3 regions of the Secundilactobacillus sp. MJ173 genome follow, and region 1 is predicted to be linked to each of the others. Evidence: predicted binding sites of a transcription regulator. Region 1 holds the regulator's gene; each other region holds the start of a gene.

Evidence for each region. The regulator Rex, encoded in region 1, represses fermentation and respiration genes when NADH is low (regulators of the CRP and FNR family bind a similar motif). The targets are predictions, from matches to a motif close to TTGTGAANTANTTCACAA.
Region 2: the regulator Rex is predicted to act here: its motif matches at 7,623-7,640, upstream of AC6H04_RS06720 (BMC domain-containing protein).
Region 3: the regulator Rex is predicted to act here: its motif matches at 2,729-2,746, upstream of adhE (bifunctional acetaldehyde-CoA/alcohol dehydrogenase).

Annotation. Positions count from the first base shown of each region.
Region 1 covers NZ_BAAKGN010000060.1:96,404-107,077, reverse strand. The annotation lists gene tsaB (tRNA (adenosine(37)-N6)-threonylcarbamoyltransferase complex dimerization subunit type 1 TsaB) at 1-120, shown strand, start outside; gene rimI (ribosomal protein S18-alanine N-acetyltransferase) at 104-682, shown strand; gene rimI (ribosomal protein S18-alanine N-acetyltransferase) at 675-1,130, shown strand; gene tsaD (tRNA (adenosine(37)-N6)-threonylcarbamoyltransferase complex transferase subunit TsaD) at 1,153-2,181, shown strand; gene AC6H04_RS09525 (ABC-F family ATP-binding cassette domain-containing protein) at 2,260-4,218, opposite strand; gene AC6H04_RS09520 (redox-sensing transcriptional repressor Rex) at 4,467-5,105, shown strand; gene groES (co-chaperone GroES) at 5,388-5,672, shown strand; gene groL (chaperonin GroEL) at 5,732-7,354, shown strand; gene AC6H04_RS09505 (APC family permease) at 7,676-9,511, shown strand; partial or broken gene AC6H04_RS09500 (CocE/NonD family hydrolase) at 9,710-10,003, shown strand; gene lrgB (antiholin-like protein LrgB) at 10,350-10,674, opposite strand, start outside.
Region 2 covers NZ_BAAKGN010000038.1:106,314-116,987, reverse strand. The annotation lists gene AC6H04_RS06750 (GNAT family N-acetyltransferase) at 1-415, shown strand, start outside; gene AC6H04_RS06745 (iron chaperone) at 426-767, shown strand; gene AC6H04_RS06740 (LacI family DNA-binding transcriptional regulator) at 1,056-2,057, opposite strand; gene AC6H04_RS06735 (SLC45 family MFS transporter) at 2,361-3,656, shown strand; gene AC6H04_RS06730 (glycoside hydrolase family 31 protein) at 3,683-5,995, shown strand; gene AC6H04_RS06725 (helix-turn-helix domain-containing protein) at 6,302-7,423, opposite strand; gene AC6H04_RS06720 (BMC domain-containing protein) at 7,767-8,060, shown strand; gene pduB (propanediol utilization microcompartment protein PduB) at 8,094-8,918, shown strand; gene AC6H04_RS06710 (propanediol/glycerol family dehydratase large subunit) at 8,937-10,613, shown strand; gene AC6H04_RS06705 (propanediol/glycerol family dehydratase medium subunit) at 10,642-10,674, shown strand, end outside.
Region 3 covers NZ_BAAKGN010000009.1:21,502-32,175, forward strand. The annotation lists gene adhE (bifunctional acetaldehyde-CoA/alcohol dehydrogenase) at 70-2,679, opposite strand; gene AC6H04_RS01185 (DUF1836 domain-containing protein) at 3,032-3,559, opposite strand; gene AC6H04_RS01190 (cation-translocating P-type ATPase) at 3,696-6,020, opposite strand; gene AC6H04_RS01195 (aldo/keto reductase) at 6,173-7,021, shown strand; gene AC6H04_RS01200 (Hsp20/alpha crystallin family protein) at 7,091-7,516, opposite strand; gene fucP (L-fucose:H+ symporter permease) at 7,817-9,196, opposite strand; gene rbsD (D-ribose pyranase) at 9,258-9,653, opposite strand; gene AC6H04_RS01215 (iron-containing alcohol dehydrogenase) at 9,970-10,674, opposite strand, start outside.

The DNA of each region.
Region 1 (10,674 bases):
GTACCTGTGAGTGACATCAATGGGTTTGTGCCACGATATCTGCGTTTGACCAAAGCGGAAGCTGATTGGCAGAAACAACACCCAGAAGAGGATAGTAGCGATTATGTTGAAAAAGTTTAAAGATTGGTATCAGCAACTGTTTCAAATCCGAGATACCAAATATCAGGATGTTTTGGACATCAAAAATCATCAAGTTCAGATCCAAAATGTTGCTTATTTTTTAGCTAAGGCACAATTTACTGATATCCCCGAAATGCTTGGCATTGAGCGAGCAGTTTATGGGGGGAAAACACCATGGGATTCCGCAGCTTTTGCCAGTGAACTGCGTCATGATACGGATCGTTTATACCTTGTTTTGCGGCGCCACGATCGCCTATTGGCCTTCATTGGCTGTACGTTTAATGATGTTAAAAGTGATGCACATATTACCAACATCGCCGTGGTACCAGACTATCAAAATCGGGGTCTTGGCCATTTCCTAATTGCGGTGATGATTAAAAAGGCACGTCAGCTGGAACTCAAACAAGTTTCTCTGGAAGTTCGGCTAAGCAACGTACGCGCGCAGGCCTTATATCAGGATTTAGGTTTTGAAAAAGCTGGCATTAAAAGGGGCTACTACTTCGGTGATCACGAGGATGCGGTAGACATGGTGATTACTATCGGAGATTCAGAAAATGCATAATCTTAGGATCCAAATCGTAACCGAAGCTGACTTATTGCCCTTAGTTGAAGCCTGTGCCCGTATTGCAACACGGGCTTACACCAACGGTACGGGTTGGACGCTAAAAGATTTTCAGTCTGACATGGAGGCCGCTCATCGTGTGTATACGGTGATCTATAATGGTGACCAGCTGGTAGGTTACGTTGGGGCGGTTAAAGTACTGGATCAAGTTGATATTACCGGTGTGGCAGTGGATCCGACATACCAGCGAAATGGCTGGGCATTTAAAATGATGAGTCGTCTCGTTACGTCATTGGAAGCTAATACGCAGGTATTTTTGGAAGTCAGAGAATCTAATGTGGCTGCCAGACAGCTCTATCAGCGAATCGGGTTTAGCGCCATTAATGTCCGTAAAGCGTACTATACTCATCCGGATGAAGACGCAATTTTAATGAAACTTAGCGTATAAAGAGAGTCACAAAGGGAGCGAATTGAACGTGGAACGTAATTTAATCTTGGCCTTTGAGTCAAGTTGTGATGAAACCAGTGTGGCAGTGATTGAGAATGGTGAAAAAATCCTTTCTAATATTGTTGCTACTCAAATCAAAAGTCACCAGCGGTTTGGTGGTGTGGTACCCGAAGTTGCTAGCCGACATCATATTGAGCAAATTACGGATTGCATTGATTTAGCGATGTCAGAAGCTTCAGTGACTTATGATGATTTGTCAGCGGTAGCTGTGACGTACGGACCAGGGTTAGTGGGTGCCTTGTTAATAGGGGTTACCGCGGCCAAAACAGTGGCTTACGCCCATGATTTACCGTTAATTCCTGTCAATCATATGGCTGGTCATATTTATGCTGCCCGTTATGTAAAGCCAATCGAATTTCCTGCATTGGCGCTGTTAGTATCAGGTGGTCATACTGAATTAGTTTATATGGCTGGACCAGGACAGTTTGAAATTATCGGTGAAACACGCGATGATGCAGCTGGTGAAGCTTATGATAAAATCGGTCGGGTACTGGGAATTAACTATCCGGCAGGTAAGGAAGTGGACCGTCTTGCTCATTTAGGTCAGGATACGTTTAACTTTCCGCGGGCGATGGATGATTCTGAATCATTTGATTTCAGTTTTAGTGGATTGAAGAGTGCTTTCATAAATACAGTTCACCATTCAGATCAAATTGGCGAAACACTAAAGCGGGAAGATTTAGCGGCTAGCTTCCAGCAAGCGGTAGTGGATGTTTTAGCTGATAAAACTGTTAGGGCGCTTGATGCCTATTCTGTAAAACAACTGATTTTGGCCGGCGGTGTTGCTGCTAATCAGGGGTTGCGTGAGCGATTAGATTCAGAACTGCAAGCCTTTGAAAACGTTGATTTCATTAAAGCACCACTTAAACTTTGTGGGGATAACGCAGCGATGATTGGTGCGGCGGGATATGTTAGTTATCAACTGAAACAGTTCGGCGACATGACTTTAAATGCTGATCCTAGTCTTGAGTTCGATTGGATGGCATCATAGAGAAGCTGTATACAGGCAAATAAAGTACTAAAAAACAGATTTCCGAAAAATGGAAATCTGTTTTTGTGTTTTATACGATCAGTCGGATAAATCTTCTAGTGTTAAAGAAGCTTCCTCCCAATTATTTTCGGTTGATTCTATTTGCTTAGTTATTTCTTCGAGCTGTTTTTGCAATTCTGCCATTTTCGCTTGGTCGGAAAAGATTTCTGGCTGAGTCATGGTAGTTTCTATCTGGCCCTTTTTCTCGGTGAAGTCGTTAAGTTGCTGCTCTAATGTCTCGACTTGGCGCGCTAATTTTCGTTCTTGTTTTTGTCGTTCCTTTGATTGCTGATAATTTTGCTTTTTTTGACTAACAGGTTTAACGGCAAGACTGGGATCTTTTTCCAGCGCTTCTTCTTGTTTCTTTTCTGCAACAGCGGCCTGTTCTTGCTTCTTTTCGATGAAGTAATCGTAATCCCCAAGGAATAGTTCAGAGCCCTTAGCTGATAGTTCAACTACCGAAGTTGCTACTTGGTTAATAAAGTAACGGTCATGAGAAACAAACAGGATCGTACCATCAAAATCGTTCAGTGTGTTTTCAAGCACTTGTCGGCTATCGATATCCAAATGGTTAGTAGGTTCGTCCAAAATCAGGAAATTATCGTGCTTCATCGCAAGTTTTGTTAACAGTAGCCGTGCCTTTTCACCGCCACTGAGACTGTGAACCATCTTATCCACATCTTCTCCAGTAAATAGGAAGCTGCCGAGAATCGTGCGAATATCTTTTTCAGGTGTCGTAGGATGGTCGTCCCAAAGTTCGGCTAAAACCGTTTTATTACCGTGTAATGATTTTTGTTCTTGGTCATAGTAACCAGTATCGACACCAGTGCCAAAGGTTACTTTGCCAGCGAGTGCAGGAATTTTTCCCAGAATGGTTTTTAAGAGGGTTGATTTACCGACGCCGTTGGGACCCACGATGGCAATAGCTTGGTGCTTTTTGATGTCGATATTAACTGGTTGGGCTAATACTTTGCTAGGCTCGTAACCCACTGCCAGATCTTTTACAGTCAAAATGATGTTGCCACTTTGACGACGGGGAGTGAACGCAAAGTGAGCGACTTTATCATCAGCTTCAGGCCGCTGTATACGGTCGATTTTCTGAAGTTGTTTACGTCTAGCTTGCGCCCGTTTGGTTGTTGAGGCTCTCACGATATTGCGGTTAACAAAATCTTCTAGCTGAGATATTTTATGTTGCTGTTTATCATATTCTTTCCATTGGCGTTGCAATTGGGCTGCCTTTTGCGTGACGTAGGCTGAATAGTTGCCATGAAAGTGTAAGACTGTTCCCATAGACATTTCGTAGACTTCAGTCACCAGTCGATCCAAAAAATAACGGTCATGAGAAACAATCAGTAGGGCACCCTTATAAGATTGAATATAGCCTTCAAGCCAAGTTAAGGTTTCAACGTCCAAATGGTTAGTAGGTTCATCCAAAACTAATAAATCACGTTTTTCGAGCAGTAGCTTAGCTAACGCTAACTGGGTTTTTTGTCCGCCAGACAATTCGTTGATCGAGCGTCCATAATCCTCTTCGCCAAATTCGAAACCGTGTAGAACACCACGAATTTCTGCACGGTAGCCGTAACCATTGTTATTTTTGAAGGAAGTTTGCCGTTGATCGTAAGTTTTTGAAAGTTGTTCAAATTGTTCTTTATTATTAATCACTTCTGGGTCGCTCATCCGTTCTTCCAAACGGTGCAGTTCATCTTCTTGATCCTGAAGTTCTTGGAAGACACTGGCCATTTCTTCCCAAATTGATTTATCAGAATCGAGTCCGGTATCTTGAGCTAAATACCCAATGGTCATGCCTTTTTTGTAAATAATTTGCCCCTCGTCCGGAGCGTCAATACCCGTAATCATGCGGACCAGAGTCGATTTACCAGCACCGTTTCGACCCACGAGAGCCACCCGACCGTGTTCAGGGACATCTAGGTTGACATTATCAAAAAGAGTATCCGCGCCGAACCGGCGTGTTACTTGTTGGACCTGTAATAACATGTCGTATCAGCTGCCTTTCTATTGTGAAACTATTCTACCATTAATTAGTGAGATACTGATAGGTTTGGTAAAATGTTCATGGATTTTTTATTGAAAATTATTTCACAAATCGCCCCAATATGCTACAATTAACTAGAATGATGTTTTCACAAACTTATTTATTTTAGAAATTCGCAATTATTTTGATGATAAAAGATTCGTTTTCTAAGGTATTTTTAATTAGGTAAATTCACAAGGAGGAAGAGAAATTGGCAGAAACAAAGATTCCGAAGGCCACTGCAAAACGATTACCGATTTATTACCGCTATCTCAATATTTTGCATGATTCTGATAAAAATCGAGTATCATCAACAGAACTTTCAGAGGCCGTTAAGGTTGATTCGGCCACGATTCGTCGTGACTTTTCATATTTTGGTGCACTTGGAAAACGAGGATACGGGTACGATGTTGATAGTTTGTTAAAGTTCTTCAAAAAGATTTTAAATCAGGACAAACTAACTAATGCTGCGCTTATTGGTGTGGGTAACTTAGGAAATGCCCTGCTGAACTTTAATTTTCATCAGAACAGTAATGTGCGGATCAGTGCGGCGTTTGATGTCCGCCCAGATTTAGCAAATACCGTTCAGAGCGGTGTTCCGATTTATCCCATGTCGGAATTACGTAAGCAGCTAGAGGATCAGCAAATCAAGATTGTGATTTTGACGGTTCCAGAATCAGTTGCTCAAAACGTCACGGACGATGCCATTGCGGGTGGCGTTCGTGGGATTCTTAACTTTACGCCATTACGAGTATCCGTGCCAACAAACGTACGGGTCCAAAACGTTGATTTGACTAATGAACTGCAAACGTTGATCTACTTTTTAGATCATTATAATGAAGAAGAGTAATTATTTGCAAATGCGAGAATAGCGACTTGCTGTTTTCGCAGGTAAGTATTCAATACTTAATTAAATGAAGTGGCTCGATTATCAGTTGATGTACTGGTAGTTGAGCCACTTTTACTTTTGTTAGGAAACCGAAGACAATGTAAAAGATTTAGTAAATCGTGCTTTTTTTAGGTAAATGGCTTGCATTTGGGTGGGAATAATTTTATAGTATTAATTGTGATTAGCACTTATGTTAGATGAGTGCTAATAGTGCTAAACTTTATATTTATTGGAGGGATTCAAGTGTTAAAACCATTAGGAGACCGTGTAATTTTACAAGCACAAGAAGAAGAAGAACAGACTGTTGGTGGTATCGTACTAGCAAGTAATGCTCAGGAAAAACCACAAACTGGCAAGGTTGTTGCCGTAGGTAGTGGCCGTGTGCTTGACAATGGTGAAAAGGTTGCGCCAAGTGTTAAAGAAGGCGACACTGTCTTATTTGATAAATACGCAGGTACTGAAGTTAAGTATAACGGTGACTCATATCTCGTTGTCCATGAAAAAGACCTAGTCGCAATTGTCGACTAATTAAGAAGTAACTGGACTAAAATTTTAAACTAAATTATTTTATGAGGTGAAGTAAAACTATGGCTAAAGAACTTAAGTTTTCTGAAGACGCTCGGTCAGCAATGCTTGCCGGTGTTGATAAGTTAGCAGATACAGTTAAAACAACGATTGGTCCCAAAGGTCGTAACGTGGTTTTGGAACAATCATATGGTAACCCAACCATCACTAACGATGGGGTTACGATTGCAAAGGCTATTGAATTGTCAGATCACTTTGAAAACCTTGGTGCCAAGTTAGTTGCTGAAGTTGCTTCAAAGACTAACGACATTGCTGGTGATGGTACCACCACTGCAACTGTTTTGACGCAAGCAATCGTTAACGAAGGTATGAAGAACGTGACTGCCGGTGCTAACCCAGTTGGTATCCGTCGTGGTATTGAAAAGGCTACTGACGCCGCTGTTAAGGCTTTACATGAGATGAGCCACAAAGTTGCCACTAAGAGCGATATCGCTCAAATCGCATCTATTTCTTCAGCTGACCAACAAGTCGGCGATTTGATTGCTGACGCAATGGAAAAAGTTGGTAACGACGGGGTTATCACCATTGAAGAATCTCGTGGTGTTGATACTAGCTTGGACGTTGTTGAAGGGATGCAGTTTGATCGTGGTTACATGTCACAGTACATGGTTACCGACAACGATAAGATGGAAGCTAACTTGGACAACCCATACATTCTGATTACTGACAAGAAGATTGCTAACATTCAAGATATCTTGCCATTATTGCAATCGGTTGTTGAACAAAGTCGTTCACTCTTGATCATCGCTGATGATATTACTGGTGAAGCATTACCAACACTTGTTTTGAACAAGATGCGTGGGACCTTCAACGTGGTTGCTGTTAAAGCTCCTGGCTTTGGTGACCGTCGTAAGGCACAACTTCAAGATATTGCCGTATTGACCGGTGGTACTGTTATTACCGATGATTTGGGCTTGAACTTGAAGGATGCTACGCTTGAACAACTTGGCCAAGCAAACAAGGTTAACGTTACTAAAGACGACACAACCATTGTTGAAGGTGCTGGCGCCAAAGAACAAATTCAAGAACGTGTTTCTGAAATCAAGACTCAAATCGATGCAACAACTTCAGACTTCGACCGTGACAAGCTAAAGGAACGTTTGGCTAAGATGGCCGGTGGTGTTGCCGTTATCCGTGTCGGTGCTGCAACTGAAACTGAATTGAAAGAACGCAAGTACCGTATCGAAGATGCTTTGAACGCTACTCGTGCCGCTGTTGAAGAAGGCTTTGTTCCTGGTGGTGGTACTGCCTTGATCAACGTCATCCCAGAAGTGGAAAAGGTTGAAGCTGAAGGCGACGAAGCTACTGGTGTTGCAATCGTTCGTCGTGCCTTGGAAGAACCAGTTCGTCAAATCGCTGAAAATGCCGGTGTTGAAGGTTCAGTTATCGTTGAACACATGAAGACATTGAAGCCAGGCGAAGGCTACAACGCTGCTTCTAACAAGTACGAAGACATGGTTAAGGCTGGTATCGTTGATCCAACCAAAGTTACCCGTTCAGCGCTTCAAAACGCTGCTTCAGTTTCAGCATTGCTGTTAACGACTGAAGCCGTTGTTGCTGACGAACCAAAGGATGATGCTGCTCCAGCTGCACCTGCTCAACCAGGTATGGGCGGTATGATGTAATAAATTCATTCAAACATCTGATAGATTGTGTTTGAATACGATGAAAGCATTCGCAATGAACCACATTGCGAATGCTTTTTGTTTTCAAAGAAAGTCAAAATTTGATTAAAACGAGTTGTTGGCTAGTGGTGATATCTCAACCATTTCAGTTTACCTTTTACCAGCTTGCTTTCATCTGATAGTTTGTTGTACAATACCTATTGATTTTGCATACCCATTTGCGGCATTCACTTATTTTAGATATTAAATTTCGAAAGGAGCTATCGGTCACTATTATCCTGTGATTGATAGCTGTTATTCGTCGATAAAGGAGTAAAAATCATGTGGCGTTATTTGAAACGGTTACTCATTGGTAAACCGTTGAAGACAACGGACGAAGGTGGACAGGCTTTAACCAAGTTTAAGGCACTGGCACTACTTTCTTCTGATGCGTTATCTTCAGTCGCATATGGGACTGAACAAATTACAACGGTTTTAATCACGCTTTCTGCAGCAGCATTGATGTATCAACTTTGGGTAGCTGCGTTAGTCTTGATTTTACTGTTCGCAATCACGTTGTCATACCAACAGATTATTCACGCCTACCCATCCGGTGGGGGTGCGTACGTTGTTGCAACAACCAACTGGGGACAACCAGCTGGGTTAGTTGCCGGTGGATCACTGTTAGTTGATTATATGCTGACCGTGGCGGTTTCTGTTACCTCTGGTACTGATGCGATTATTTCTGCGATACCTGCTATTAGTTCCCATCAAGTTGGTATTTCAATTATTTTAGTTTTACTGATCATGGGACTTAATCTTAGAGGAATGCGTGAATCAGCTTCGATGCTGACTTTACCCGTTTATTTCTTCATTCTCATGATTTTTGTGATGATTGGGTGGGGAATCTTTGAGATTGTCACCGGACACGTCGCATATCACGCCTCTGCGGCCGTTGGAGCACCTATCCAGGGAATGACACTAGTACTGTTCTTCAGGGCGTTCTCAAGCGGTTCTTCCTCTCTGACAGGGGTTGAAGCGATCAGTAACGCAGTGCCCAATTTCCGCAAGCCTAAGAGTCATAATGCCAGTGCGACATTAGCTATTATGGCATCGATATTGGCTTTCTTCTTCGGTGGTATTACGTTCTTAAGCTACTATCTAGGTATTAAGCCAATGGCTGATAATACTGTTCTGTCTCAAATTGGCCAAGCTGTTTTTGGTCACGGTTTAATCTATTACCTATTGCAACTTGCAACGGCTGCCATTTTGGCTGTCGCTGCTAATACCGGTTTTTCTGCCTTCCCAATTTTGGCTTATAACTTGGCTAAGGATAAGTTCCTGCCACACGCCTATTTGGATCGCGGTGATCGGTTGGGTTATTCAAATGGCATTATTTCACTTGCGGTAGGGGCAATCTTCTTAATCATTATCTTCCATGGGAAGACGAGTCTGTTAATTCCGCTTTATGCTGTTGGGGTGTTCGTACCGTTTACCTTATCTCAATCTGGTATGATTCGTCATTGGTTTAGAGTTCGTGAAGGTAAATGGCAACTCAAGGCCTGCATCAACTTCCTTGGTGCATTCATTTCGTTTGCGTTGGTTGTCTTCTTATTCTTCCTTCACTTTCCTAACGTCTGGCCATATTTGATTGTCATGCCTGCCGTAATTTATATGTTTTATCGTATTCATCGGCACTATGTGAACGTTGCGCGTCAGTTACGGATTAGTGAAAACAGTGATACGGTTAATCATCACTATGACGGTGCAACTGTGATTGTGCTTGTGAGTGACGTGACGCAGGTAACGGCTCGTGCGATTGATTATGCCCGTTCAGTGGGGGATTACGTGATTGCTATGCACGTTTCCTTTGACGAGAATCCACGTAAGGAACATAAAACGGCTCAGAAGTTTAAAGTTGAATTTCCTGACGTTCGGTTTGTTGATATTCATTCTTCTTATCGGTCAATTATCACACCGACTTTGCGGTTCTGTGATGTCATCGCCAAGCGGGCTGCAGAACGGAATTTCACTACCACGGTGCTTGTTCCTCAATTCGTACCACGACGGCCATGGCAGAATATTTTGCATAACCAAACGGCGTTGAGGTTGCGTTCAGCGCTAAATACACGTCAAAATATCATTGTTTCAACTTATAGTTACCACTTAAAGAGATAGTTACCCAAACACCCAGATAATTGATCTGGGTGTTTTTGTTATACATCAGTCTCCGAAGTTCCAGACCTGCTATTCATAAACTAAATAACAGGTGTATTTCCTTCATGAATATCCAAATTTGCAATTGTACATCCCGTCTATACATCCCGTATACTCAATGCTTAAACGAATCAGCATAGACAATTAGAGGGAATACAAATGACCGTAAAGATTACTGAAAACATGAAATTTAGTCCCGCTTTTGATTACATTGATAATGGTGTTGAACATGGTGTTCTTAGTCCATTTGAAACTAAAACAGTGATCCTCAAGAAAGGTCAGCAAATCGCCGATGGGTTTAAACCACTTTCAGGTGATATTAAGATGTTAAAAGACGTCCCTGTGAAGCTTCGTGACGGTGTGACGATTTATACTGATATTTATATGCCAACAACGGATGACAAGTTTCCAACGTTAATTGCATGGAGCCCTTATGGCAAGAGCGCTGGTACCCAGTAAGAAGAGACGCGGTAGATTCCAGAATTTAATATGAATAAGAAAATAGGGCCTATTCCGGCAATCACTGTTGGGAATAGGTCCTATTTATGTTGAAGAACAGTTAGGCTATATTGACATTCAAAACGAAAGTACAATGGCAACTAATCCTGGCTACAAATAGTTGAAATACTGAATGATGACACGGTCTTGAAATTACTTTTGACTGACTTTCTGAGTAATTACTTGTACAAGAAAAGCCGTCAGAACTTGATCTGACGACTTTCTTGTTAAGTTAGGATATGGCATCCTAAGCTTTATTTTAGTTTGTAGTTGAGAAAAATTTTTTAAATTAATTACCTGTTTAGAACAAGCCCATCATGTGTGCAAATGGTGGTACAACGATGTCGACAACGATTGAAATGACAACAACGGCGATAGAAGCCATAGCACCTTGAATGGAACCGAGTTGAACGGCTTTAGCTGAACCAACCGTGTGTCCTGCGGTACCTAAACCTAAACCAGCACCAACTGGGTCGCTGTTTAAGCGGAACACTTTGATCAAGACATCAGCTAAGGCGTAAATCAAGACGGCGTTGATGATACATGCCATCGCAGTAACGGCTGGAATACCACCAGTGGCGCCAGAAATAGGCATCGCAATCGCAGTAGTTGCAGCTTGTGGCAAC
Region 2 (10,674 bases), on a different contig from region 1:
ATCCGTTCCTGAATTACTAGAAATCACGAAGGCCCGCATCAAGGTGTTTGTGGTGGAACAGGAGTGTCCGTATCAAGAAATTGATGATCAAGATGATGATGCTATCCACATGATCCTTCGTGTTGATGGTGAGTTAGCTGCCTATACACGAATTATTCGTAATTCTAGTAGCAATTATGTTAGCTTCGGTAGAGTATTGGTCGTTAAAAAATTTCGAAAACAGCACCTTGGTCGGGAAATAGTGAGCGCTACAATTGAGGAAATCAAAGAAGATTTCCCGGGAAATGATATTAAAATTGCGGGGCAAAGCTACCTATTAGATTTTTACAAATCGTTTGGGTTTAAACCGGTTTCTGACGTTTATTTAGAGGATGGTATTCCACACGTTGATTTAGTACTTAAAGTACTCGAATAGGGTTACTTGTATGAGTGTTATTACAGCGTACATTGCAGAGCAACCAACTGAATTCCAACCCCAGCTGACGCGTTTATATCGATTACTAAAAGGTGTTTTACCAGATGCAAAAGAAAAAATTTCGTATGGTATGCCGGCCTTTATTCAATCCCAACCAATCATTTATTTTGGGGCCAATAAGCACCACATTGGTATTTATCCTACTAGTGAAGGTATTGCTTTTTTTGCTGCTGAACTAGTCGGATATCCAACCACAAAGGGCAGTTGGCACCTGAGCTATGACGAACCGTTGCCGGAACAACTGATCATTAAAATGGCACAGCATCGATTGGCAGTTGTGCAGCACGGCTGAGCGATGTTCTGGAAGCTAGAAATCGGAATCAGTTACTAAATTCAATATTAACAAAACTAACGCCAACTACATGGCAGCCGGAATAAAGATGGCATGACATGCAGTTGGCGTTTAATGATGAAGGCAAGATAGTGGGTGTGCACATATGAACCAGCTAGCTTGGCTTCTTTTTCTGGTTTTTCAGAAACCCATTTAACACGATTAACGCAAGTTTCCAGAGGAAAATAAAAAACGGTGATTTCCTTCAGACAGCGGGAGTTAACTTCGTTGCTGACACAAAGCAGTTAATTATTTCTCTAAACGGCGGGTCGATTCTCGTTCGATTATTTTAAAGGGTAGGTACTGCTTTTGGATGGTTTTACCATCAGTCAAAAACTTGATTCCGGCTAGTCCCATTTCGTAAAAGGACTGACTAATACTGGTGATCCGCGGTCGCACCATATCCACGATGTCTGTACCGTCAAAACTGACAAGGCTGATGTCATCTGGGACTTTAAGGCCCGCTTCAGTGATGGCATTCAGCATACTGACCGCGGTGAGATCACTGGCGCAGATTGCACTGGTGATTTCACGCTTTTTTGCATAAACTTGCCAGGCTTTTTCACCGTCATCGTACGTACACGTCCCGTACTGGATCCAATCGGGTTCGACTTTTAAATGATGATCAGACATACATTGTAAATAGCCCGCGATTCGTTGATTAATGGATCCAGCGGTAGGGATACCCGCTATTGCGATCTTAGTGTGCCCCTTATCAATCATGAGTTGAGTTGCTGCATAGCCCATCTGATAGTTATCAGACGTCACAAAAGGGATGGCTGTATCCGTCACAGAAGTTGATAGGCAAATGCTAGGGATACTGGTGCTATTGAGGGTTGCGATGACGTTATCATCAAGCTCCAGGGAAACCAATATAATGCCCATGACAGCCCGTTCAATCACCGTCTGAATGGCTTTAAGCTGGGACTGTTCATCGCGATTTCCGGCATGGAGGATGAACACGTTAAGGTCATCTGAAGCAGCTTTTGATTCAATGGCGTCAATGATGTGTTCGCTAAAATTGGATTTGGTATTGGAGACGACAACGGCAACGATGCGACTTTTTTGATTGACCAAATCGGCTGCTGAAGTATTACGCACGTAGCCCATTTTATTGGCGGTTTCGGTCACCCGTTTAACGGTCTGACTACTATGCTGTCCCTTTTTGTGTAAAATACGTGACACAGTGGCCACGGATAGTTGAGTGGCTTTGGCAATATCTTTAATTGTGACTCTGTTTTGTAATGTCATATGATCAGTCCTCAAAAAAGATTCTCATTTTATTATCGACCTTCGTCCCTAGAAATAGTAGGGGTTTGATGTAATTCTTACACCGAAAAATGAAAAAAGTTGTTCTAAAGGTATTGTAAACGTTTACAGAAGGAACTACAATAATTGCTGTAAACGTTTACATAACTTTTTTTTCGGGAGGTGTTTCTTGTGGAAAGTTCACAAGGAAGCATAGGTACTGTTAAGCCACATGTATCAAGTAGGACTAAAGCAGAGAACGCAAAGAAACAAACACATTCCCTACCAAATATTAGCTTAAAAACGATGTTCGCCATCACCTTTGGTTTTTGTGGGGTCAACATGGCGTTTTCACTGCAAACATCACAAATGAGTCGGATTTTTCAAACGATTGGAGCAGATCCAACTAAACTTGGCTACTTCTTTATCTTTCCACCGCTGATTGGGATGATCGTTCAACCAATCTTAGGTAAGTTTTCAGACGGTTTTTGGTCACCACGGTTTGGTCGTCGAATGCCACTTTTGATGGTGGCTGCACCGCTTGCCGCGATTGTGCTGGTTCTCTTACCGAATGCTGGATCGTTTGGGTTCGGTTTTGCGTCACTGGCTGCATTGCTATTTGGTTCAATTGCAATTATTTTAATGGATCTTTCAAATAACGCATGTATGCAACCATTCCGGATGATTATTGGTGACATGGTCAACGAAAATCAAAAGGATCAGGCTTGGTCATGGCAACAAGCTTTCAGTAACGTTGGTGGTGTGTTAGCCAACCTGTGTCCCTTCTTCTTAACCTGGATTGGGGTCGCTAACATCGCCAAGCGTGGTGTTGTACCGCTGTCAGTTCGGTTATCATTTTACATTGCAGCTATTGTGTTACTGGCTACCTCAATTTACACGATTGTATCCGTAAAAGAATACGATCCAATTACCTACGCAAACTATCATAATTTTGATCCTAAAGAAAAGAAGAAAAAGAAGTCATACTGGACACTGATCAAGGAAGCACCAAGTACTTTCTGGCAAGTTGCTATTATTCAATTCTTTGCTTACTTTGGTATTCAATATCTTTGGACTTATACCACCGGTGCCATTGCTAAAAACGTTTGGCACACCGCTAATGCCACTTCTGCAGGGTTTCAATCCGCCGGTAACTGGTATGGTGTTTTAACCTTCGTTCAATCAGTTGTTGGGATTCTCTACGGGTTCTTAGTTTTGTCACGGACCAGTCAATACAAGCGGAAGTTCTGGTACCGAATTGGTTTGGCCAGTGGTGGTTTGGGCATGATTTGGACTGCCTTTACGCATAACCAGTATGTATTAATTATCGCCTTTGTTCTGATTGGGATTTGTTTCTTAACGATGCACACTGAACCATTTGCTATTTTCACTACGACAACAGATGGTGCTAACGATGGTGCTTATATCGGATTGTTTAACGTCTTTATTTGTTTGCCACAAATTGTTGCATCAATCAGCAGCTTCGTGATTTTCCCAATGGTGGGTGATTCAATGCCAACAATGATTGTTATTGGTGGTGTTTCATGGTTAATCGGTGCGGCATTAATGGACATTATCAAAGTTGAAAAGAAAACGGCATAATATTTTGTAAGAGGGATGAGATAGACATGACGACAGATTCATTTGATTTTACTGATAACGACCAACGCGTTCAGGTGGTTTCAGCTAACAAAAGCCTGACTTTCTCGGTTGTGAAACCCGAGATTGTTCAAGTCTTTCAGGATTATGGTAAAAGCACGCATTCGTACGCTGTGGAGGGCGACAAAGCCGTTCCAACGAAGTATGCCGTGGCTAAAGATGGCGATGTCATTACCATCAAAACAGATGCGTTGACAGTTAAGGTTGATCCTCAGTTGCACGTAGATGTGTATGATCAAGATAACCAGCCATTAGTTATTCACTATAATGGGCAGCGTGAGTCAATTAATCAAAATATTGATGCTGCACATAAAAAAATTGTTCGTTCTGAGGGTCACGAAGTCGCAGCGATAGATGAAGCAAGTAATACTTACTATGAAGTGCTTAACCGATTAGACGACGATGAACAGTTTTACGGCTTAGGTGGCAAGACTGGCTTCTTGAACAAACGCGGTTATGAGTATGATAACTGGAATACCGATGAACCACGGCCACACATTGAAAGTTTTACCCACTTGTATAAGTCGATTCCAGTTCTATTTGGGTTGAAGCAGGGCCATCCATATGGGCTGTTCTTTGACAATACGTATCGCAGTCACTTTGACCTGGGTAAGGAAAGCGACAAGTACTACGTGTACTCGGCTGATGACGGTAACTTGAACTATTACATTCTTGGTGGCCGTACCTTGAAGGATGTTGTTGCAAATTATACCTATTTAACTGGTGTTGTTCCTTTGCCGCAACGCTGGATGTTAGGTTACCAACAATCTCGTTGGGGTTACAGTATGGATCAAAGTCGTGTTGAAGAGATTGTCGATAAGTTTGAGCAGTATCATTTACCGCTTGAAGCCATTCACTTCGATATCGACTACATGAAAGGTTATCGGGTATTTACTTGGGATACAGATAAGTTTGCTGATCCTAAGGCATTCTTAACTTCATTACGGAAACGTGGTGTTCGCGTAATTCCAATCTTGGATCCCGGTGTTAAACAGGATAACGATTATGACATCTATCAAGAAGGACTCAAAAAGGGTTACTTCGCCAAGAACAAAGATGGCTCGGTTTATATCAACCGCGTTTGGCCTGGTCAGTCAGCCTTTCCGGATTTTGGTAACCCAGAAGTCCGCCAATGGTGGGGTAAGCACTGCAAGTTCCTGTTAGATAAGGGTGCTGCCGGGATTTGGACGGACATGAACGAGCCAGCTACTTTTGATGGTGATATGCCGGATGACGTGGTGATGTCGGATGAAAATCAGGCTTCAACCTCGAAGATGATGCACAACGTTTATGGTCATAATATGGCTAAAGCTACTTATAATGGGATCAAAGACGCTACGGGTAAGCGGCCATATGTGATCACTCGGGCAGCCTATGCCGGCACACAGAAGTATTCTACTGTCTGGACGGGTGATAACCAAAGTCTCTGGCACCATTTGCAGATGTCGATTCCTCAACTATGTAACCTTGGAATGAGCGGTTTTAGTTATACCGGAACTGATATTGGTGGATTTAGTGCTGATACAACGGCAGAATTGCTAACTCGCTGGGTCGAAGCGGCATTATTTAGCCCATTATTTAGAAACCACAGTGCGCTACAAGTTCGTAATCAGGAACCGTGGGTCTTTGGTAAGCAAGTCTTGGACATCTATCGTAAATTCTTAAACTTACGCTATCGCTTTATTCCGTATTTGTATGATTGTTTCCACAATGAAACTCAAGATGGGTTGCCAGTTATGCGTGCGCTAGTTCTCAATTATCCCGATGATCAAACGGTTCGCAACATGAATGATGAATACATGGTCGGTGACAACGTTTTGGTTGCACCAATCGTTTCGCAGGGACAAACTGCTCGTGCAGTTTACTTGCCTGAAGGGCAGTGGGTTGCTTTGGACACCGGTGTTGAATATGCCGGTAAAACAACGATCTTGGCTAACGTACCATTAGATAAGCTGCCAATTTTCATCAAAAAGAATACGCTGATGCCATGGGGACAAGAGGTTGAACATCTCTCTGATCAACCGGATGCAACCATGACCTTCAGATTATTTGGTGACGCGGCTACGTATACTCATTATCAAGATAATGGTGTTGATTTTAAGTATCAAAATGGTGAATATAACGAATACACTGTAAAGACAAGTGTTGCAGGTGATTGCAGTGTGAGTCTTACTCATCATGGCTATGATGGCCAATATAAGACGATTAATGTACAGTTGAATGATCAACTTGTGACGTTCAATTATGATGACAAGACTGCCAAGTATGTTGCTGAAAAATAAGAATGGATACAACTTGGTAGAATATAGAATTTAACACAAACAAGCACTGATCCCGTAAAATCAACGGAACCAGTGCTTGTTTGTGTTTTCATCCGTTTCAGTAAAAAGAGCCAAATTAGAATCATTATTTTTTGAAAACCATGAAAATTAACGCTATTTTTAAGACTATAACGCATTCAGAAAGTTATCACATGCTAAATAAATGAGAAAATTTACTATATTTTAATAGAACTTAATTGTCATTCGGCTAATCGTTGGTTGTGCAAAAAAATACCATTTTTACCCTTTGTTAATTGAAATAATAAGCTAGTTGTTAAAAGCGGTATAGATCCACTGAACAACCGACTTCCCTTTAACACTCACTGCGCTAGAAGGAACGGTCGGCTGCTTACAGTCAACGGTATAGATCCAGCCGCGAGACCCAGTAGAATCAGCTAAGTTACTAATATTGTTAAAGTAGGGATAGCCGTTAACCGGCTGGGAAAAGTAGGCAATATCGTGTTTTTGGAAGTAGCGCTTGGATACGTCAAAAACGGTATCACTGTCCCGCCAAGAAACATCTCGAGGAATCGTAAAGACCTTTTGAATAGAGGTATTCTGGTGACGGTATTCCGAAGGCGTCAAGCCAGTGCGTTGCTTAAAAATCTTGGTAAAGTAGCTGGTTTGCTGAAATCCAGTTTGGTTAGCAATGTAATTGATCGGTAATTTTGAAAGTGCCAGTCTTTCACTGGCAATGGCAATTTTTCGATAATTAATGTAGTCGATAAAGTTAACATCCAAGACTTTCTTGAAGATTCGACTGAGGTAGGAAGGTGATAGAAAGACTTCTTGCGCTACAGTTGAAAGAGAAATCGTGTGACGGATGTTTTTTTCAATGTATTGAATTGCAGCATCAATACTTTGGTTAACCCCATCGTCTTCCCCTTGAGATGTGGTCTGCAGACTATTTTCTGTGTTGTGATACTTGTTCCGATCGGTTTTAACTGGCTGAGTCGTAATTTGATTGCCTTCAGCTGTTGTTGCCCGCAGAAAAGTATCGAAGTAGCGGATTTGAGAAATCTGTTCCGTGTCCAGTGCGTCCCAAACTGAAACCGTAATGTTAAATTCGGGTTCTAGTAGTTGGTTGAAGATATTTTCCAAGTAGCTGCGGGAGAGGTAAATGCGTTGTTGGGAAACGTTGACTGAATTACAAATAATAAAGCCCCATAACCGATGTTCAATGGTTACTGGAAAGATGGCGTAAACCTTGAACGCATCAAAATTAATGTTTTGTTGAACCTCGTTAAGCCCCGAAAAAACAGTATTATCTTTGAGGAGTTGCTCATCTAGTGTATAGAAAACGGTATCAATCTGAGTGATACCTGAAAACGTCGCTACTGCCCCCGCGAGTGTGCGATAGTCTTCTTTTTTTAGTGGATAATCGATCATTAAGGTCCTCCTCCTGGAAGTATGACAGTCTTTTCACATATGCTTCATGAAAATGGTAAGCGCTATCAAGTACTCTAAATTCGATTTTAAAATAATTGTAACGTTAATTCAACATTATTTTTAAATAAATTTGTATTATTTTACACTAATACAACATTTTTTTGAAAGCGTTTACTATTTTTGACATCGAAAAAATCACTTGCTTAAAATATCACAAATAATATCACCTATAATGTAAGTGTTTTCAAAACTAATTGGAAGTGCGTAGAAATTAGATAATAACAGTATTTTAACGGTTACTGTCTAGCATCACCGCAGTTCCAAAATTTAGGAGGAAGCTCTAATGAACCAAGAAGCTTTAGGATTAATCGAAACGAAAGGTCTGGTTGCCTCAATCGAAGCAGCCGACGCAATGGTCAAGGCCGCAAATGTCGACCTGGTGGGCCAAGAAAAGATTGGTCATGGGTTAGTTACAGTTATGGTACGTGGTGATGTTGGTGCCGTAAAAGCAGCTGTTGATGCAGGTGTTCAAGCTGCTGAAAATATTGGTGAAGTTCTCTCTAACTACGTCATTCCACGTCCACATAGCGATGTTGAAAAAATTCTTCCAGATCCTAAGAAACTCTCTGCTGAATAGTCAGAACGCCTGATTAGGATAGGAGATTAGGGTATGAGTAAGGATAAAGACGCGTTAGTTGAGCAGGTAATGAGTGAGCTTCTCAAAAAAGGAATCTCACTTAAAGATAAAAATCAGTCAAATGCATCGGGAGGATTCGAAATGAATGATTTTTTAAACTCTACTAGTGTTGTCCCTGAGTTTGTTGGAACTCGTGAAATCGGTGACACCATTGGTATGTGCATTCCCAGTGTTGACCCAACTCTGTTAGATCAACTTCACATTACAAAGCGTTACTCTGTACTTGGTGTTCTTAGTGCTCGTTCAGGTGCTGGTCCTCATATTATGGCGATGGACGAAGCTGTTAAGGCAACTAACACAGAAGTTATCGATATCGAGCTGCCACGTGATACAAAGGGCGGTGCTGGTCATGGTTCTTTGATTCTTATTGGTGGGTATGACCCTTCAGATGTTCGTTCAGCTATCAATGTTGCATTGGATAACTTGAGCCGGACTTTTGGAGATGTTTATAACTCTGCTGCTGGTCACTTGGAATTACAATTTACTGCCCGTGCTTCAGGCGCCTGCCACATGGCATTTGGTGCTCCTGAGGGTAAGGCTTACGGTTTGATTTGTGGCGCCCCTGCTGGGATCGGTGTTGTTATGGCCGATACTGCTATTAAAACTGCTGGTGTAAACGTACTTTCCTTTGCTTCTCCTTCACATGGAACAAGCTTCTCAAACGAAGGTATGGTTCACATTAGTGGTGATTCAGGTGCCGTTCGTCAAGCTGTTATGGCTGGTCGTGAAGTTGGTCTGAAACTTTTGGCACAACTTGGCGAAAAACCAGTAAATGACTTTCCATCATACATTAAGTAGCAGGGAGGAGGAACAATATTGAAACGTCAAAAAAGATTTGAAAAATTAGAGAAACGTCCAGTACATCAAGATGGGTTCGTTAAGAACTGGGACGATGAAGGTTTAGTTGCTCTTAATGGTAAGAACGATCCAAAACCAAGTATCACGATTGAAAACGGTGTTGTTACTGAAATGGATGGTAAGAAGCGTGAAGACTTCGACCTTATCGATAAGTACATCGCTGAATACGGGATCAACTTGGACAACGCTGAAAAGACTTTAAACACGGATTCAGTTAAGATCGCCAACATGATGTGTGATCCTAATGTTCCCCGTGCTGAAATTATTAAATATACAACTGCTATGACACCAGCAAAGGCTGCTGAAGTTATCAGTCAATTAAACTTCGCTGAAATGATCATGGCAACTCAAAAGATGCGTCCACGTCGGACACCTATGACTCAAGTCCACGCCACTAACACTTTAGACAACCCAGTTGAAATTGCTGCTGATGCTGCCGAAGCTGCATTGCGTGGGGTTCCTGAAGAAGAAACCACCACTGCCATTGCTCGTTACGCACCTATGAACGCCATTTCAGTTATGGTCGGTGCACAAGCAGGTCGTCCAGGTGTTATCACTCAATGCTCTGTTGAGGAAGCTGATGAATTGAGTTTAGGTATGCGTGGGTTTACTGCCTATGCCGAAACCATTTCAGTTTATGGGACTGACCGGGTCTTCACTGATGGTGATGATACCCCTTGGTCAAAAGGTTTCTTAGCTTCTTGCTACGCTTCACGTGGGTTGAAGATGCGGTTTACTTCAGGTGCCGGTTCAGAAGTTATGATGGGCTACACTGAAGGTAAATCAATGCTTTATCTTGAAGCACGTTGTATCTACATTACCAAAGCTTCAGGTGTTCAAGGTCTACAAAACGGTGGTGTTAGTTGTATCGGTATGCCAGGTGCCGTTGTAGGTGGTATCCGTGAAGTCTTAGGTGAAAACTTACTATGTATGTCACTTGACGTTGAATGTGCTTCTGGTTGTGACCAAGCCTTCTCTCACTCTGACATTCGTCGGACTGGCCGTATGATTGGTCAATTCATCGCCGGTACTGATTACCTGTCATCAGGTTATGCTGCCGAAGAAAACATGGATAACACCTTCGCTGGTTCAAACATGGATGTTTTGGACTACGATGATTACATCACTTTGGAACGTGATATGGCTATCAATGGTGGTATCATGCCAATCACCGAAGAGGAATCTATCAAGATTCGTCACAAAGCTGCGGTTGCTCTGCAAGCTGTCTTTGATGGTTTAGGCTTACCACAGATCACCGATGAAGAAGTTGAAGCTGCAACTTACGGCAGTAACTCAAACGACATGCCAAAACGTGACATGGTGCAAGATATGAAAGCTGCTCAAGACTTGATGTCTCGTGGTACTACTGTTGTTGACGTTATCAAGGCCTTATATGACCATGATATTAAGGACGTCGCTGAGGCTGTGCTTAAGTTAGCGCAACAAAAAGTTTGTGGTGACTACCTGCAAACATCCGCTGTCTTCTTGGATGGATGGAAGTGTACTTCAGCTATCAACAACGCTAACGATTACAAAGGCCCAGGTACTGGTTACCGTGTATGGGAAGACAAAGACAAGTGGGATCGTCTAGAGAACGTTCCATGGGCTTTGGATCCTCAGAAGTTGGAATTCTAACCAGTCAGGTCGAAGGGAGGTAAGCACAGTGAGTTCAGAAATCGATGAAACATTGTTAAGA
Region 3 (10,674 bases), on a different contig from region 1:
CAGTCCAAAACCAGACTGTATGGGGGTTCTTCTTATACTCTGGGCGTTAACCGCCTTTTTTTACGCTCTTTATTTTTCCACGCCTTTCCCCTCATACTCATCGATCATAATCTGACGCAGTTCGCCGATCAATGGTTCTTTAGGGTTGGCAGTTGTACATTGGTCCTCATATGCTAATTCAGCCAATTTATCAACTGTTTCATCGAAGTGCTTCTTATCAACGCCGTTTGCCTTCAAGCTCAAGGTAACGTCCACTGAGTGAGCTAATTCAATAATCTTGTTAACCAAGGCTTCCTTGAGTTCTTCCTTATTCTTGCCAGTTAAGCCAATGTATCTAGCAATTTCAGCATAGTCCTCATCCGCACGGAAGTATTCGTACTTAGGCCAAGTGGTCAGCTTACGAGGTTCCTTGAAGTTATAACGGATAACGTGTGGCAAAGTAATCGCAATCGCCAAACCATGAGGCAGGCCAAACTCACCACCAAGTTTGTGGGCGATTGAGTGGTTAACACCTAAGAAGGCGTTAGCGAAGGCCATACCAGCAATAGTAGCTGCGTTATGCATTTCTTCGCGGGCTTGTAAATCACCATTGTATGAAGCCGTTAAGTTTTCGAAGACTAACTTAATCGCTTGCAGTGACCATGGACGCGTGTAATCTGATGCCATGTTTGATACGAATGATTCAATGGCGTGGGTCAATACATCCAAACCAGCGTATGAAATGGTCTTCTTTGGTAAACTTTCGATGAATTGCGAATCCACAATCGCAACGTCTGGGGTCAAGGCATAGTCCGCTAATGGGTACTTAACGTGAGTCTTAGCATCCGTAATAACGGCAAATGGTGTGACTTCTGAACCAGTACCTGAAGTGGTTGGAATAGCAACGAATTGTGCTTTAGTTGCTTTTTCAAACTGGTAAGTCCGCTTCCGGATATCCAAGAACTTCTGCTTTGCGCCGAAGAAGCTTGCATCTGGATGCTCGTAGAATAACCACATGCACTTAGCGGCATCCATTGGTGAACCACCGCCTAAAGCGATAATCGTATCAGGCTGAAAGTTCTTCATTTGAGCATAGCCCTTTTCAACCGTATCAGTTGTTGGGTCTGATTCCATGACGGAGAAAAGTTGATATTCAAAGCCGTCTGGACGACGTTTCAGTTCGCCAAGCACCTTGTCAACGTACCCAAGTGAAATCATAGCTGGGTCAGCAACAATGAAGGCTTTCTTAATACCAGGCATATCGCCAAGGTAACGTACAGATGTCTTTTCAAAGTAAACTCGAGGTAATTTAATCCATTGCATATTATTCCGCCGCTTTGCAATTGTTTTAATGTTTAAAAGGTCAAACGATGAAACGTTGTGTGAAACAGAGTTCTTGCCCCATGAACCAGTACCAAGGGTCAATGAAGGAATCATTTCGTTATAAAGGTTACCGATACCACCAAGAGCTGATGGGGTGTTCACCAATACACGACTAGCCTTCATCTTGATGCCGTATTCAGTAGCCAGGTCTTCATCCAAGGTATGGATAGCTGCAGTATGACCAAGACCGCCAAAGTGGAGCAAGTCATTAGCAATCTTGAAGCCCTCTTCGTGGTTGGCTGACTTGTAAACGGAAATGACTGGGCAAAGTTTTTCAGCTGAAAGCCAGTTGTCTGGACCAACAGTGTTTAATTCAGCAGCTAAAACTTTAGTATCTTCGGGAACTTCAATCCCAGCTAATTTAGCAATATTAACGGCTGACATCCCAGCGATTGGGCCTTTAACACCACCCCGCTTTGGGTCATACATAGCATCCGCCAAAGCTTTTTGTTCTGACTTCTTGATGAAGAAGACTTTACGATCCTTCATTTCCTTCTTAACGGCATCGTAAATGTCGGTGTCAATAATGATACTGTTTTCAGTGGCACAAACCATCCCATTATCAAAAGTCTTTGAGAGTACGATATCGTTAACCGCACGTTTGATATTAGCGGTCTTTTCAATGTAAGCAGGACCATTACCAGGACCGACACCTAAAGCGGGCTTACCAGTTGAGTAAGCAGCTTTAACCATGCCAGGACCACCAGTAGCAAGGACTGAGGCAACTTGTGGGTGGTTCATCAAAGCAGTAGTTGCTTCAAGACTTGGTTCTTCAATCCACTGAATCACACCTTCAGGAGCACCGGCTGCAATAGCGGCATCGCGGACCACTTTAGCAGCTTCTACAGAACACTTCTGTGCTTGTGGATGGAAGGCAAAAATGATTGGGTTACGGGTCTTAACGGCAATTAATGACTTGAACATAGTCGTAGAAGTTGGGTTAGTCACTGGCGTTACACCAGCCAAAATTCCAAGGGGTTCTGCAACTTTGATCAATTGACGTTCTTTGTCATCTTCAATGATGCCAACGGTTTTATCATTCTTAATGCTGTGCCAAATTTCTTCGGTAGCAAACATGTTTTTAATGGCTTTGTCTTCCCAAACACCACGACCAGTTTCTTCCACAGCGAGTTTGGCTAACCGCATATGTTGGTCCAAACCGGCGATTGCCATTTGGTGCACAATGTGGTCGACTTTTTTCTGATCAAAATTATCCATCCCACACAGCGCATCGTGTGCTTTATTAACTAATTCATCAATCTGATCATTGATGCTAACAGGCTTTTTAGGCTTTTCATTATTTGATTTTGAATTCATTTCTTTTAACATTCTTAACCCTCCATCATGAAAATACTGGTTAATTTCTTTGTTATCTCTTTCACAAAGACTATAATATCATACTTTTTTTAAATGTAAATAGCTAAAATTAATTTGTTTTTTAATGATTTTTACTTGAAATCATCCTTATCATGTCGGTATATACAAGTGTTTTCATTGACAAAACAGGAATGTAAGCGGTTAACTTTATAGTTTGTGAAATTAAATACTATCGTTCAAGAAAGCGAAAATTTTCTTGAAAATAATTTTCATAATTGGCTTGAACCCTATCGTACTGGCATTCAAAAGCCAAATAAAAAAGTTCCGTAATAAATCGGAACTTTTTCAACGACTATTTCACTTTTTTAATGGGCTTAATTGGCTTCTGAATCATCCGCAGTAACTGCTCAGATTGGATCCGGTTTAAAATCGTATCGGCAGCAACCTGCATCAGCTTATCGTTCAAAGTTTTAGCAGGCGCTTCTGGTTGGCCTTGACCCAGATTCTTCAATGCAGTATTCAACACATCGATAAAATTATCGTAGGCCTGTTTGGGGAAGTCCCCCGCCGTTACTTGATCGATGCCATGTCGAATGGTTTCGGTTGAAAAGAGTGGTTTTAACAGCCCAATCAACAATAGATCCGCTAACTGCATGGTCTGATATTTCTTTTTGACTGGTGCAATAATCACCTGATGCTTAACGTAATTATTGATCATTGCTGGCGTGATGGGTTCAACACCTAACTGACCGATGGCATCATTAACAAAAGCCACGACCTGATCCATATACAAATCAAACTTGGGCAATTCACTCCAATGCGGTAACTTAACCTGACGAATCTGAGCTTCCCAGCGGTTATATTGATCGAATTCTGCCATTTTAGCCACTCCTTTATATAGTATATTCAACTACTTTACAATTATTGTAACACTTTTATCTAGTTTTATAAACTAGATAAAAGAAAGTTAAATAAAACCCGCTAGTTAATCTCACTGCGGGTCTAAAATCATCACATTAGCGCCAATTGATTCGCGCCAGTATTCGTTTACCAATAACTTCTTGAACCAAGTAAAAAAAGGGATAAATGCTAGCTAGTAGCGGCAGATAAACCAGTGCCATCTGCCAATTGAAGATACCTTCCAAAGAAAACAGCTTGCCAAAGAAAAGAAAAATCAAGGCGAAGCAACCTGCCATTAATAGTACCAACGCCAGTTTTAGCCGATTAAGCGGTCTGGCAACCATCAATAAAGCCACCAGACAAACAGCACCCGTCAACAGCACCGAAAGCGTCGAGGTCTCGGCGTAATTTAAATGAAACTGCACGCCACCTATTAAATCAATCACCAAAATATAAGCCACCACGCAAATAGCTGCTGGTGCTGCAATCACCATCACCTGTTTCATAAACTGTCCTGAAATTCGCTGGTAATTTGGTTCTAGTGCCAAAACAAAGGTGGGGATTCCTACCGTTAGGACTGAAATTGGCGTTAGCTGGATGGGTTGGAAAGGATACCCGTTGTGCATAAAAATAAAGATCAGACTTAATGCTACAGAATACATCGTTTTAATTAAAAACAGGGATGCCACCCTTTCAATGTTGTTGACAACTCGTCGACCCTCATTAAGCACGTTGAGCATGGCGTCAAAATTCGAATCAACTAAGACGAAATCAGCAATACTTTTAGCCGCTTCACTGCCGCTAGCCATTGCGATACCGCAATCCGCTTGCCGCAATGCTAAAATATCATTCACACCGTCACCGGTCATCGCAACTGAATGCCCCGCCCGCTGCCAAGCCATCACTAACTGTTTCTTCTGTGCGGGCGTCACACGGCCAAAAACGGTATATTTAGCGACTAATTGATCATAATCAATGTCACCTTCTAGGCGACTCATATCAATTAATCGCGACCAGTTTTTGATACCGGCTCGTGACGCAATGTTCGCCACTGTGGTTGGATTATCACCGGAAATGACTTTGAGGGCAACATCTTGATTCTGAAAGTATCGAAACGTCTCAACGGCGTTTTCACGAATTTCATCTTCGATTAAAATTAAGCCAAGTACTGTGACATCGCCTAGATTATCAGTATTCATTTCAGAAGTCTGGGCAATGCAGAGTACCCGATATCCCTCCGCCGCATATCCTTCAATCTGCTGTGCCAAACTGGCCGGTACCTGCTTGAGAACAAATTCTGGTGCGCCAATGACGTAGTTGCCTTGTTGAACACTGACACCGCTCCATTTCCGAGCTGAAGAGAACGGCACCACCTTAGTCGGCTGCCATCCCGGATTGGTTAAAACACTATTCAACGCACGGGCAGTTTCGTTATCGTCCCCGATGGCGTTAATGGTACCGCCAATCATCAGTTTCAACTGATCTAACGTCTGTTGATGCAGCGGAATTATTTTACTCAACTGGAGCTTGCCACTGGTAATAGTTCCCGTCTTATCTAATCCCAGAACATCAACGCGTGCCAAACTTTCGATGGCCGGTAATTCTCGCACTAAAACACGGCGCCGAGCAAGATTCATTGCTGAGACTGCTAGAGAAACCGACGTCAGCAAGACTAATCCTTCGGGAATCATGCCAATCATGGCAGCCGTTGTCCCTAGGATAGCCTGGTTAATACTACTATGATTTAATAAACGCGAAATAAAGAGTACGGTTCCCAGCGGTACGATAACGATGGTTAAAACTTTAATTATCCGATTAATGGTATTCAGCAACTGACTATTGGTGCTTTCTCCAGACTGAACTTCACCCGACATGGTATTGATAAAACTCTTCGCCCCAACATGGGTTGCTTGCACTACGGCTTGGCCACTGACCAGAAAACTGCCGGAAATCACCGAATCACCAGTTGTCTTAGCAATCGGTGTTGCTTCACCGGTAATTTGCGACTCATCCACTTCAATCCCCTTAGTCGCTAAAATCAGGCCATCAACTGGCAGCTGGTCACCACGATGCATCAGCAGCAGATCATCTTGGACGATTGCATCTTGATGAAGTTCTACCGTTCCGCTAGCTCGTTTAACCTCATAAGTGGATTCAGATAACAGGCTCATTTTATCAATTTGGCGCTTAGAACGAATTTCCTGAAAAATACCAATAGCCGTATTCACGATGGCAACTCCTAAAAACAGCTCGTTTTTATAGCTACCGGTAATCAGTACCAAAGCACCCAAAACCACGTTGATCAGGTTGAACCAAGTCAGTAAGTTATCCCGAAAAATGGCCTTTATCGAACGCGTTAACGACGGAGCAGGTTCGTTTTGCCGTCCGGTATCGATTCGCTGTTGTACTTGTTCAGCTGTTAAACCTTGTGAACTCGGCATGCTCCAAACCACCTTTCGTATCTCTTACTAACATTGTACAAAATTTATGAACAACTTGGGCTAATCTACCGATTTCTTTAAAGAAAAGCCAATATTTGTAAGCGCTTTTGCTATAATAAAAAGGAAGACTATCAGAGAAGGAGTACCAATTTATGGCTGAAACAACGATTAAACTGGCTGATGGCAACGAAATGCCACTGGTTGGCTTTGGAACTTACTTAATTAACACACAAGAGCTGATGGATACATCCATTAAAACCGCATTTGATGCTGGTTATCGACTATTTGACACGGCTCAACTTTACCGTAACGAGGATTTTCTGGGACAGACTTTAGTCAACCTGCAGATTCCTCGCGACCAGATATTCATCACTTCAAAGGTTGCCGAAATAAGTCAAGGATACGATAATACAATCAAAAGTATCGATGGCTCTCTAGAACGGCTAAAGACTAACTATCTTGATTTGTTATTGGTTCACTGGCCGGTACAAGAGTATTTCTTCGATACCTGGCGGGCGCTGGAAAAGCTTAAGGCCGACGGAAAAGTAAAATCGATTGGGGTTTCTAACTTTAGCGTGGCACATTTAGAGCTATTAAAGACTCAGGCAAAAGAGATGCCCGTGGTTAACCAAGTTGAGCGACACCCGTACTTGAATCAGCGGGGATTGGTGGCATTTGATAAAGCCCAAAATATCGTGACGCAAGCATGGAGTCCACTGGGGCGTGGCGTGACGCTAGATAACGAAATGCTGAAAAAAATGGCTGATCACCACCACGTTTCAGTTGCACAGCTGATTCTAAAGTGGCACCTGCAAAATGGTGTGGCTGTCATTCCAAAGTCTAAGACGCCTAGTCGAATTATTGAGAATCATCAATTGGACTTTGAATTATCCGAGGATGAAAGTGGCATGATCGACTTACTGAATCGTAATCAACGAACTGGTGATGATCCAGAAATTGTTTATGAAACTGGTAAACAGTACAAGGTTTACAAGGAATAGGCAGAAAAAAGCGTACCGAAAATTTTCGGTACGCTTTTTTAGTGGCTGCAATCAAATCATGTTCAGTAATTAGTCAATCGCAATGTGGTGGCTATCCTGCTTATCCTCAGTCATTTTTGGCAAAGTCAGTTTAAGAATTCCGCCATCATAAGTTGCTTTGACATTATCCTCATCAACGCCTGGCAGATAGAAGCTGCGGGTAATGTTGCTTGAGCTGCGTTCTTGACGGAGAACACGGCCCTTTTCATCCTTATCTTCCTTATCTAAGTTGTGAACGGCATTGATCCGTAGCGTGTTGTCCCGATAATCAATGTGAATGCCATCCTTCTTAAAGCCGGGTAGTTCAGCGGCGACTTCATAACCCTCGTCGTTTTCTTTAATATCAGTCTTCATATCATCACTGCCGAAGAATTTCTGACCAAAGTTACCGAAGTCGTTGAAGAAGTTCATTGGATCCAAATCGTTAAAGTTTCTGTTTGCTAAATAGTTAGTCATAGTGAAAAACCCCTTTCAGAATTTTAAACTAAGGTTAGTGGACAAGTGGTTCTTATCTCTTTACCAACCTTACATTGTTTATATTAGTCAGTATTGGTCAGGAATGCAAGAAATTAGCACTCGAATATTGAGAGTGCTAATTTCTTTTTTAATAATCCCCATAAACGCCTATTTTTCGGTATTTAAAAAAGTCTTCGAACGGGTATACAAATCACAGTTCGAAGACTTTTATTAGTTTTGACGACTAAAGGTCAAACTTTTTAAACATTTATCACTCAAATATACATCGCGATTTGATGACTAGTGTTCCTGAATTTCGTCAGGATGCTTTTTCTCGAAACGGTATTCAAGGAAGAAGTAAACCGTAATGTAGAGGAAGCAAAGTGCTGGCACAATGAATGAAAACTGCATAGAGCCAGATAAATCTGAAACCACACCTTGGATAGCTGGAACAATCGCCCCACCAATCAAGGCCATGACGATAACCGCACCAGCCGTTGCCGTATACTTCTTTTCTTTAACTTGATCCAACGTATGTGTATAAATGGTTGGCCATTCAGGACCAAAGAAAAAGCTGGTCATAATGGCTGCGTAAACCGCCGTCATGTTGGGAATCGTAAAGGTCAAGATAAGACTAATGACCCCAAGCAATGAATAAACGGTCAAAGTACCAGTGATCGAGAAGCGACTCATAAAGGTATTGGCAACCAACTTACCTACAAACCAAGCAATGTAACTAAAAATCATGAAGGTTGAAGCTGCTGAATCGGTAATACTGTGGTTTAAGTTCAAAGCCAACCGAATGGTGAACGACCAAACAGTCGTTTGAAGACCGGCGTAAATAAATTGGGTGAAGACACCCTTTTTGAAACCAGTATTATGCCAAAGGTACTTGATGGTTTCGCCTAATGCTGGGCGTTCTTCTTCAGCAACGCCACCTTCAACTTTAGCTTCAGCAGTGGCCTTTGCTCGTGGCATAGGAACCAAAGCAAAGATGATCAGCATCACGATCAAAACGATCAAGATGTACTTGTATGGCCGCAACGTTAATTGCAACATCTTTTCACCGTAAGCAATCCGAGCAGCACCGTGCATGTGAGCCATCTTATCAGATAAGTTACCAACCGTACCAAAGATCAGGTACTTTCCAAGCAAAATCCCAGTAATATCACCTAATGGAACAAGGGTCTGTGAAAAGTTCAAGCGCAACGTCGCATACTGCTTCGGTCCAAGCATTGAACTATAAGTATCACTAGCGGTTTCAAGGAAGCTCAAACCAATCGCAATCGCAAAAATAGCCACCAGGAACATGCTATAAGTTGCAACTCGCGAAGCTGGGAAGAACATTGCACAACCAAGAATATAGAAAATCAATCCGGTCATAATAGCGAATTTATAACTGTTCTTTTTAATAATTAATGATGCTGGAATCGCAATTAAGAAATAACCACCGTAGAAGGCACTTTGAACGAAGGCCGTAGCGGCATCGTTCAGTAAGAAAACCGTCTTGAACTGAGTGATTAAAATATCGTTTAAACTAGCAGCAGCTCCCCAAAGTGGGAAAATCAATGATACTAGGATAAATTGAAAAACGGGGGTTTTGCTTAAGTAGCCATCGGAAAGCTGTGTCCAGCCATGGGTCTTTTTAACACTGGTGTCTTTGGTTTCAGTAGTTTCCATGTTATAAACTCCTTTAGAATGATGATTGCGTTAGATAAAACCTTTTACTATAATCAAAAATTTAGAAAGTGACGCCTGATTCCAAAATAATGTTTGAGAATGGGGTCATTTCCCCCGTTCGAACAAAAGCATGGGTGTTAGCCAAGTTCTTCTTCAAATCAGAGTGAGGCATAAAGGCAACTTCAACGTCTGGCATAAGATCTTGAATGGCCTTCAGTTGATCAGGGTTTTGCGTCTTGATTTCATCAGCCAAGTAAATTTTTTGAACTTCTAATTCACTTAAAATATTCTTCAAAACATCAATAAAACTGGGTAATTGCTTAGTTAATGCCAAATCAATTTTCTTAGTACCCATGGGTACAGGCATACCAGCGTCACCAATACTGAGCCAGTCCATGTGACCCATCCCGGCAATGACCGTAGATAATTCTGAGTTAATGACAGTTGTTTTCTTCAAATTAAAACATCCTTTCACAAATCCGACAGTTAAATAATTGAATAATAACGATCAGTATAATAAGCACAAAATTTCGTAAACCGTTTTACCTCACAAAAAATACCGTATATAAACTAAAGTTCCACACAAGAAATTAGATTATCATAACCTGTAAACGATTGCAATAGCTAGGAACAAATGAAAATTAAATCGTGTATATTTTCACTAACTATGAAAGCGAGCTTTCATTGGAATTGAAATTTTTTCGTCAAAAAGGGTCTGAATCCCATTTTGGATTCAGACCCTTTCAATAAAATTCAATTTAGTTTAATGCGAATTACTCTTGGTCGTAAGCTTCTTGGAATAATTTAACGATATCTTCCTTAGTCCCTTTACGTGGGTTAGAGAAGGCGTTACCATCCTTCAAAGCATTCTCAGCCATCAATTCAAAGTCTTCTGGCTTTGCACCAATTGACTTGATTGAACGTGGAATGTTGACATCGTCACACATCTGACGCATTGCTTTGATAGCCAAGTCAGCAGCATCACGAGTTGATAAACCATCGGTGTTTTCACCCATAGCCTTGGCTAATTCAGCAAACCGTTCTGGGCAAGCTGGAATGTTGTACTTCTCAACGATTGGTAACAACATTGCACAGCAGACACCATGAGGTGCATCGTATTGACCACCCAATTGGTGAGCCATAGCATGAACGTAACCTAAGTCAGCGTTGTTGAATGCCATACCACCAAGCATTTCGGCTTCAACCATCTTGGTACGAGCTTCAAGGTTATGACCGTTTGAAACGGCTTCACGAAGACTCTCTTCAACTAACTTAATCGCTTCAATACATTGACCATCAGTGATTTCGTTACGGTTCGTTGAAACATATGGTTCGATAGCTTGAACAAAAGTATCCATACCAGTTGCAGCAGTTAGGCCCTTTGGTACGTCTAATTCAAGCATCGGGTCATTGAAGGAAACCAATGGAATGTTACGCCATGACACAACAACGAACTTCAACTTAGTCTCTTCGTTAGT